2 regions of the Pseudomonas sp. SO81 genome follow, and region 2 is predicted to be linked to the other one. Evidence: predicted binding sites of a transcription regulator. Region 2 holds the regulator's gene; the other holds the start of a gene.
The links. The regulator sigma-54, encoded in region 2, starts transcription at its own class of promoters, with help from an activator protein. The targets are predictions, from matches to a motif close to ANTGGCATNNANNTTGCTNT.

Region 1 (4,204 bases), 920 kb from region 2:
ACCCTGCGTGACCTGGTCCATGCCATCCCCTACTACGCCATCAAGCAGGGCCTGCTGACCGTCGAGAAGAAGGGCAAGATCAACGCCTTCTCCGGCCGTATCCTCGAGATCGAAGGTCTGGACGAGCTGACCGTTGAACAGGCCTTCGAGCTGTCCGACGCCTCGGCCGAGCGCTCCGCCGCCGGTTGCACCATCAAGCTGCCGGAAAAGGCCATCGCCGAGTACCTGCGCTCCAACATCACCATGCTGCGCTGGATGATCGGCGAAGGCTACGGCGATGCCCGTACCCTGGAGCGTCGCGCCCAGGCCATGGAAGCCTGGCTGGCCAACCCGCAACTGCTGGAAGCCGACAAGGACGCCGAGTACGCCGAGATCATCGAGATCGACCTGGCCGACGTCAAAGAGCCGGTGCTCTGCGCGCCGAACGACCCGGACGACGCCCGTCTGCTGTCCACCGTCGCCGGTGAGAAGATCGACGAAGTGTTCATCGGCTCGTGCATGACCAACATCGGTCACTTCCGCGCTGCCGGTAAGCTGCTGGACAAGGTCAAGGGCGGCATTCCGACCCGTCTGTGGCTGGCTCCGCCGACCAAGATGGACGCCCACCAGCTGACCGAGGAAGGCTACTACGGCATCTACGGCAAGGCCGGTGCGCGCATGGAAATGCCGGGCTGCTCGCTGTGCATGGGTAACCAGGCTCGCGTACAGACCGGTTCGACTGTGGTCTCCACCTCGACCCGTAACTTCCCGAACCGCCTGGGCGACGCCACCAACGTGTACCTGGCCTCTGCCGAACTGGCAGCGGTCGCCTCGATCACCGGCAAGCTGCCGACCGTCGAGGAGTACATGGAGTACGCGAAGAACATCGACAGCATGGCTGCCGACGTTTACCGCTACCTGAGCTTCGACCAGATCGCCGAGTTCCGCGAAGCGGCCGCCAACGCCAAGATCCCGGCCGTACAGATCTAAGCGTCAGCGCAATGAGAAAGCCCCGCCTAGTGCGGGGCTTTTTTTATGGAGCGAAACCGGGAGTGCCGTGGTCGGAACTTCTGAAGCCCCTCGCGGGCACCCTTTCAGAAGGAGTTCACCATGAAACCCTGGATTCTTGCCCTGCTCTGCGTGTTCGGCCTCACCGGCTGCGCCACCGACTACATCATCGCCACCACCGACGGCCAGATGCTCAGTTCCGAGGACAAGCCGGAGATCGACGATGAAACCGGCCTGATCACCTACGAGGACGCCGAAGGCAACGAGCAGCAGATCCCGCAGAGCTCGGTGAAGCAGATCATCGAACGCTGACCATGCGAGGCCCGCTTCGGCGGGCCGCGCCCTTTCGCGCATTTGCCAGAGACAGCGCAACGGGAATAGCGTGACGGTACTGCCTTCACTCAGGAGTACCTCATGAAACATTGGCTTCTCGCGCTCTTCTGTCTTGCCGCGCTCACCGGCTGCGCCAGCGAATACCTGCTGGTCACCACCGACGGCCAGATCCTAACCAGCGATGGCAAACCCGAGCTGGACGACGACACCGGCATGTACGAATTCGAAGACAGCGAAGGTCGCAAGCAACACATTCCGCAGAACCAGATCAAGCAGATGATGGAGCGCTGAAAGCGTCCTTTCCGCTGCGCCCGTCGTGCTGGCATATGGCTTGCTAAGCCATATGCAGCAGAGTCCCTCCAACGGCGGAGTGACTCACAGACAATGGCGTCGCTCCCGGCCACCTCCGTGATGGCCAGGTGCGGCGCCTTTTTGTTCAACGGCGGAACAAAGACATGACCGATACCAGCAACACCCGTAGCGATGCCCTGGCCTGGGTCGCCGGCAGCGACGCCCCGGAGAAGAGCGCACTGAACCTGGGCTTCATGGCCCTGACCGACTCGGCATCGCTGATAGTCGCCGCGACGCAAGGCTTCGCCCAGCCCTATGGCCTGACCCTCAATCTGCAGCGCCAGGCCTCCTGGGCCGGCCTGCGCGATCGCCTGCTGAGCGGCGAGCTGGACGCCGCCCAAGCCCTGTATGGCCAGGTCTACGGCATCCACCTGGGCCTCGGCGGCACAGCTACCGAAATGGCCATCCTCATGGGCCTGTGCCAGAACGGCCAGGCGCTCAACCTGTCGCAGCCGCTCAAGCAGGCCGGCGTGACCAGCGGCGAGGCACTGGCCGCACGCGTGCGCCAAGGTGGTGCAAAGCTGACCTTCGCCCAGACCTTTCCCACCGGCACCCACGCCATGTGGCTTTACTACTGGCTCGCCGCCCAGGGCATACACCCGCTGGAAGACGTCAACACCGTGGTGGTACCGCCCTCGCAGATGGTCGCCCACCTGCGCGCCGCGCGTATCGACGGCTTCTGCGCCGGCGGCCCCTGGGGCGCCCTGGCGGTGGAGGAAGACCAAGGTTTCACCCTGACCACCAGCCAGAACATCTGGGCCGACCACCCGGAGAAGGTGCTGGGTGTGACCCGCGAATTCGTCGAGCAGTACCCCAACACCGCACGCGCCCTGACCATGGCCGTGCTGGAGGCCAGCCGCTTCATCGACGAGAGCGAGGAGAACAAGCGCAGCACCGCCCAGCTGATCAGCAGCAGCGAGTACGTCGACGCACCGTTGTCGGCCATCCAGCCGCGCTTCCTCGGCCAGTACGAAGACGGTCTCGGCCACGCCTGGCTGGACGCCCATCCGCTGCGCTTCTTCGCCGACGGCGCGGTGAACATGCCCTGGCTGTCCGACGGCATCTGGTTCCTCACCCAGTTCCGCCGCTGGGGCCTGCTCAAGGAAGATCCGGACTACTTCGGCCTGGCCCGGCGGATTCACCAACTGGATATCTACCGCACCGCCGCGGAAGCCTTGGGCATCGCTGTGCCGCAGCAGTCCATGCGCCGCTCCACCCTGCTCGACGGCAGCATCTGGGATGGCAGCGACCCGGCCAGCTACGCCCGCTCGTTCGCCATCCATGCGCGCGCCGACAGCGCCGCCGCCATCGCCCTGTAACGGACCGAGACATAAGCACGATGCTACGCATACTCCTGATCAACGATACCCCGAAGAAGGTCGGCCGCCTGAAGTGCGCGCTGATCGAGGCCGGTTTCGAGGTGATCGACGAATCCGGGCTGACCATCGACCTGCCCGAGCGGGTCGAGGCGGTACGCCCCGATGTCGTGCTGATCGACACCGAATCCCCGGGCCGCGACGTGATGGAACAGGTGGTGCTGGTGACCCGCGACCAGCCCCGGCCGATCGTCATGTTCACCGACGAACACGACCCGCAGGTGATGCGCCAGGCCATCCAGTCCGGCGTCAGCGCCTACATAGTCGAAGGCATCCAGGCCGACCGCCTTCAGCCGATACTCGACGTGGCCATGGCCCGCTTCGAAAGCGATCAAGCCCTGCGCGCCCAGCTGCAGGCCCGCGACGAGCAGTTGGCCGAGCGCAAGCGCATCGAACTGGCCAAGGGCCTGCTAATGAAGATGAAGAGCTGCAACGAGGAAGACGCCTACACCCTGATGCGCCGCCAGGCCATGAGCCGCCAGCAGAAGCTGATCCAGGTGGCCGAGCAGATCATCGCGATGCACGACATGCTGGGCAATTGAGCTAGCCGGCGCTGCAACTGTACTGCCCACCAAGGCAACTGTATCGGTTCACTCAAGCTTTACCGCTGCACTGTAACGCTCAACTCGGCCGGCGCCTGTATCTGCCGGCACGCTGTGCCACTCGGCTAGGGTAGAACCACCTTCCCCCGCCGAGTACGCACCATGAACGAACGCCAGCTGCTGGCCGAGGCCGACCGCCGCGCCCTCGCCTATTTCGACGGCAGCGCCCAGCGCCGGGTGTTCCCCGATGATCAGGCCATCGCCGCCCTGAGCACCTTCGACCAGCCCCTGCCCGAATCCGGCCAGGACGCCCAACGGGTACTGCAACAACTCGACGAGCTGGGCTCGCCGGCCACGGTGACCAGCAACGGTCCGCGCTACTTCGGTTTCGTCATCGGCGCCACCCTGCCGGCCGCTGCGGCCGCCGAGCGCATGGTGCTGGCGTGGGACCAGTGCGCTTCGTCCTTCGACAACTCGCCCATCGCCGATCGCCTGGAAAAGGTCGCCGGCCGCTGGGTGTGCCAGGCGCTGGGCCTACCGAGCGAGAGCGCCGTGGGCTTCGGCACCAGCGCCACCGCCTGCACCCTCGCCTGCCTCTCTGCCGCCCGCCGCAAG
Region 2 (4,204 bases):
CTACGAGCAGAAGCCATCGGTCGACAAGGACATCGTCAAGGCCTATGGCCTGACTATCCAGTACTACGCGAGCAACGAGCGCATCGTACTGATCGACCAGGCCAAGGTGATCCAGCAGGGCAACACCTTCGAAGGCGAGAAGATCGTCTACGACACCCAGCGCCAGATCGTCAACGCCGGCCGCGCCACGGGCAGCGATGTCTCCACGCCGCGCCCGCGCATCGACATGATCCTGCAGCCGCGCAAGAAGAACGGCCAGCCGGAGCAGGCGCAGTAATGGCGACTCTCAAAGCCCAGCACCTGGCCAAGAGCTACAAGGGCCGCCAGGTGGTCCGCGACGTCAGCCTGTCCATCGACAGCGGCCAGATCGTCGGCCTGCTCGGCCCCAACGGCGCCGGCAAGACCACCTGCTTCTACATGATCGTCGGCCTGGTCCAGGCCGATCAGGGCCGCGTGCTGATCGACAGCCAGGACATCAGCCACCAGCCCATGCATGGTCGCGCCCGCTCCGGCATCGGCTACCTGCCGCAGGAAGCCTCGATCTTCCGCAAGCTGTCGGTGACCGACAACATCATGGCCATCCTCGAGACCCGCAAGGACCTCGACCGCGCCGGCCGCCAGGAGGCGCTGGAAGCCCTGCTGCAGGAATTCCACATCAACCACATCCGCGACAGTCTCGGCATGAGCCTGTCCGGCGGCGAGCGTCGCCGCGTGGAGATCGCCCGCGCCCTGGCCACCGAGCCGAAGTTCATCCTGCTCGACGAACCCTTCGCCGGTGTGGACCCGATCTCGGTCGGCGATATCAAGCAGATCATCCATCACCTCAAGGCCAAGGGCATCGGCGTGCTGATCACCGATCACAACGTGCGCGAGACCCTGGATATCTGCGAGACCGCCTATATCGTCAACGACGGCCAGCTGATCGCCGAGGGCGATGCCGAGACCATTCTGGCCAACCAGCTGGTCAAGGAAGTCTACCTGGGCCACGAGTTCCGCCTCTGAGCCCGAGCCCCGTGCGGGGCTTGCGCAAAGGGCTAGAATCATTCAAGGTCAGGCATATAATTTGCTTCCTAGGGCGGTTCGCCGCCTTGCAGTGGATGGCGCCACGCGCCGGCAAGTGAACAAGGTACCCAGCCCCACACCATGAAACCGTCGCTAGTCCTCAAGATGGGCCAGCAGCTGACGATGACTCCGCAGCTGCAACAGGCCATCCGTCTCCTCCAGCTCTCCACCCTGGACCTGCAGCAGGAAATCCAGGAGGCCCTGGAATCCAACCCCATGTTGGAACGTCAGGAGGAAGGCGAAGACTTCGACAACTCCGACCCGATGGCCGACAACGCCGAGCAGAACAGCCCTGCCCAGCAGGACAGCTCGAGCTTCCAGGACAGTACCGTCGCGGTAAACAACAACGAGAGCGCCGAAGACGGCGAATGGCACGACCGCATTCCCAGCGAGCTGCCGGTCGACACCGCCTGGGAAGACGTCTACCAAACCAGCGCCAGCAGCCTGCCGAGCAACGATGACGACGAGTGGGACTTCACCACCCGCACCTCCGCCGGCGAAAGCCTGCAGAGCCACCTGCTGTGGCAGCTCAACCTGGTGCCGATGTCCGATACCGACAAGCTGATCGGCGTCACCATCATCGACTGCATCAACAACCAGGGCTACCTGGAAGAATCCATCGACGAGATCGTCGAGTCCTTCGATCCGGAACTGGAGATCGAGGCCGACGAGGTCGAAGCCGTCCTGCACCGCATCCAGCATTTCGAGCCCGCCGGCATCGGCGCCCGCGACCTGCGCGAGTGCCTGCTCCTGCAGCTGCGCCAACTGCCGGCCAGCACGCCCTGGCTGGCCGAGGCACAGCGCCTGGCCGGCGATCACCTCGACGTGCTCGGCAGCCGCGACTACAGCCAGCTGATGCGCCGCATGAAGCTGAAAGAGGACGAGCTGCGCCAGGTCATCGAACTGATCCAGAGTCTCAACCCGCGCCCGGGCTCGCAGATCGAGGCCAGCGAACCGGAATACGTGGTGCCGGACGTGATCGTGCGCAAGCACAACGAACGCTGGCTGGTGGAACTCAACCAGGAAGCGGTACCGCGCCTGCGGGTCAACCCGCAATACGCCGGCTTCGTCAAACGCGCCGACTCCAGCGCCGATAACACCTTCATGCGCAATCAGCTGCAGGAGGCGCGCTGGTTCATCAAGAGCCTGCAGAGCCGCAACGAGACGCTGATGAAGGTGGCCACGCAGATCGTCGAGCACCAGCGCGGCTTCCTCGAATACGGCGACGAGGCCATGAAGCCCCTGGTCCTGCACGATATCGCCGAGGCGGTAGGCATGCACGAGTCGACCATTTCGCGTGTCACCACGCAGAAATTCATGCACACCCCGCGTGGCATCTACGAGCTGAAGTACTTCTTCTCCAGCCACGTCAGCACCTCCGAGGGCGGTGAATGCTCGTCCACCGCGATCCGCGCCATCATCAAGAAACTGGTGGCCGCGGAAAACGCGAAAAAGCCGTTGAGCGACAGCAAGATCGCTGGTTTACTGGAAGCACAGGGCATTCAGGTAGCCCGCCGCACTGTCGCCAAGTACCGTGAATCGCTCGGCATAGCGCCATCCAGCGAACGCAAGCGACTGATGTAAGCGGCCCTGAGCGGAAGGCTTCTGCACCACCGTACCGAGCGCCAGATACCCTGCATGGGGGGACCATGGCCCGCAGTGCACCAGCCCTTTCAGCCAACGTGTTACGGCGGCAGGCAAGCTAGTCTGTCTCTTACACCAGGCAACAAGGAGAAGCGGTATGCAAGTCAACATCAGTGGACATCAACTGGATGTGACCGACGCTCTGCGTGACTATGTCGGCGAGAAGTTGAGCCGGCTGGAACGCCATTTCGACAAGATCACCAATGTGCAGGTCATCATGGAGGTCGAGAAGCTGAAGCAGAAGATCGAAGCGACCCTGCACATTGCCGGCGGCGAAATCGTCGCCAACGCCGAACACGAAGACATGTATGCGGCCATCGACCTGCTGACCGACAAACTCGACCGACAACTGATCAAGCACAAGGAAAAGCAGCTGGGTCGCCTGCAAGGCGCCACGGCTCGCTGACAGCCCCTCCCAGATGATCCGACTCGAAACCATCCTGACTCCCGCACGTTCCCTGGTGAACGTGCCGGGAGGCAGCAAGAAACGTGTACTCGAACAGATTGCCAACCTGGTCGCCCGCGATCTCCCCGATCTGGACGCCCAGGACATCTTCGAAAACCTGATCGCTCGCGAGAAGCTCGGCTCCACCGGCTTCGGTAATGGCATCGCCATTCCCCACTGCCGCCTGTCCGGCTGCAGCGCACCGATCAGCGCCGTGCTGCACCTGGACTCGGTGGTGGACTTCGACGCCATCGACGGTGCACCGGTAGACCTGCTGTTCGTCCTGCTGGTGCCGGAAGCGGCCACCGACGAGCACCTGGAGCTGCTGCGCCAGATCGCCAGCATGCTCGACCGTAGTGAGGTGCGCGAGCGCCTGCGCCAGGCGCAGAGCAACGAGAGCCTGTACCAGGTCGTGGTCGACGTTCAGAGCGGCCACTGAGCACGGGAGGCGGCATGCGTCTGATCATCGTCAGCGGACGTTCCGGCTCGGGCAAGAGCACCGCCCTCGACGTACTGGAAGACAACGGCTTCTACTGCATCGACAACCTGCCCGCCGGCCTGCTGCCGGATCTGGCCGAGCGTGCCCTGCTGCAGACCGAGCTGCTGCACCCGCAGGTCGCCGTGTCGGTGGACGCACGCAACCTGCCCAGCCAGCTCAAGCGCTTCCCCGAACTGCTCGACGAAGTACGCAGCCGTCATATCCAGTGCGACGTGCTGTATCTCGATGCCGACGAGGACACCCTGCTCAAGCGCTTCTCCGAGACCCGGCGGCGTCACCCGCTGACCAACGAGGATCGCGCCCTGGCCGAGGCCATTCGTGACGAGGCGCAACTGCTGGCACCGATCATCGACCTGGCCGACCTGAAGATCGACACCACCCACCTGAACCTCTACCAGTTGCGCGACACCCTCAAGCTGCGCCTGCTGAACAAGCCGGAGCCGGGCACCGCCTTCCTGGTCGAATCGTTCGGTTTCAAGCGCGGCATGCCGGTGGATGCCGACCTGGTATTCGACGTGCGCTGCCTGCCCAACCCCTACTGGAAGCCGGACCTG

Region 1: the regulator sigma-54 is predicted to act here: its motif matches at 1,639-1,658, upstream of OH686_RS03905 (CmpA/NrtA family ABC transporter substrate-binding protein).

What each region holds. Positions count from the first base shown of each region.
Region 1 covers NZ_CP126126.1:819,195-823,398, forward strand. The annotation lists gene acnB (bifunctional aconitate hydratase 2/2-methylisocitrate dehydratase) at 1-969, shown strand, start outside; gene OH686_RS03895 (YgdI/YgdR family lipoprotein) at 1,090-1,299, shown strand; gene OH686_RS03900 (YgdI/YgdR family lipoprotein) at 1,402-1,611, shown strand; gene OH686_RS03905 (CmpA/NrtA family ABC transporter substrate-binding protein) at 1,776-2,990, shown strand; gene OH686_RS03910 (ANTAR domain-containing response regulator) at 3,011-3,589, shown strand; gene OH686_RS03915 (pyridoxal phosphate-dependent decarboxylase family protein) at 3,752-4,204, shown strand, end outside.
Region 2 covers NZ_CP126126.1:1,734,268-1,738,471, forward strand. The annotation lists gene lptA (lipopolysaccharide transport periplasmic protein LptA) at 1-277, shown strand, start outside; gene lptB (LPS export ABC transporter ATP-binding protein) at 277-1,002, shown strand; gene OH686_RS08395 (RNA polymerase factor sigma-54) at 1,144-2,646, shown strand; gene hpf (ribosome hibernation-promoting factor, HPF/YfiA family) at 2,804-3,112, shown strand; gene ptsN (PTS IIA-like nitrogen regulatory protein PtsN) at 3,126-3,590, shown strand; gene rapZ (RNase adapter RapZ) at 3,605-4,204, shown strand, end outside.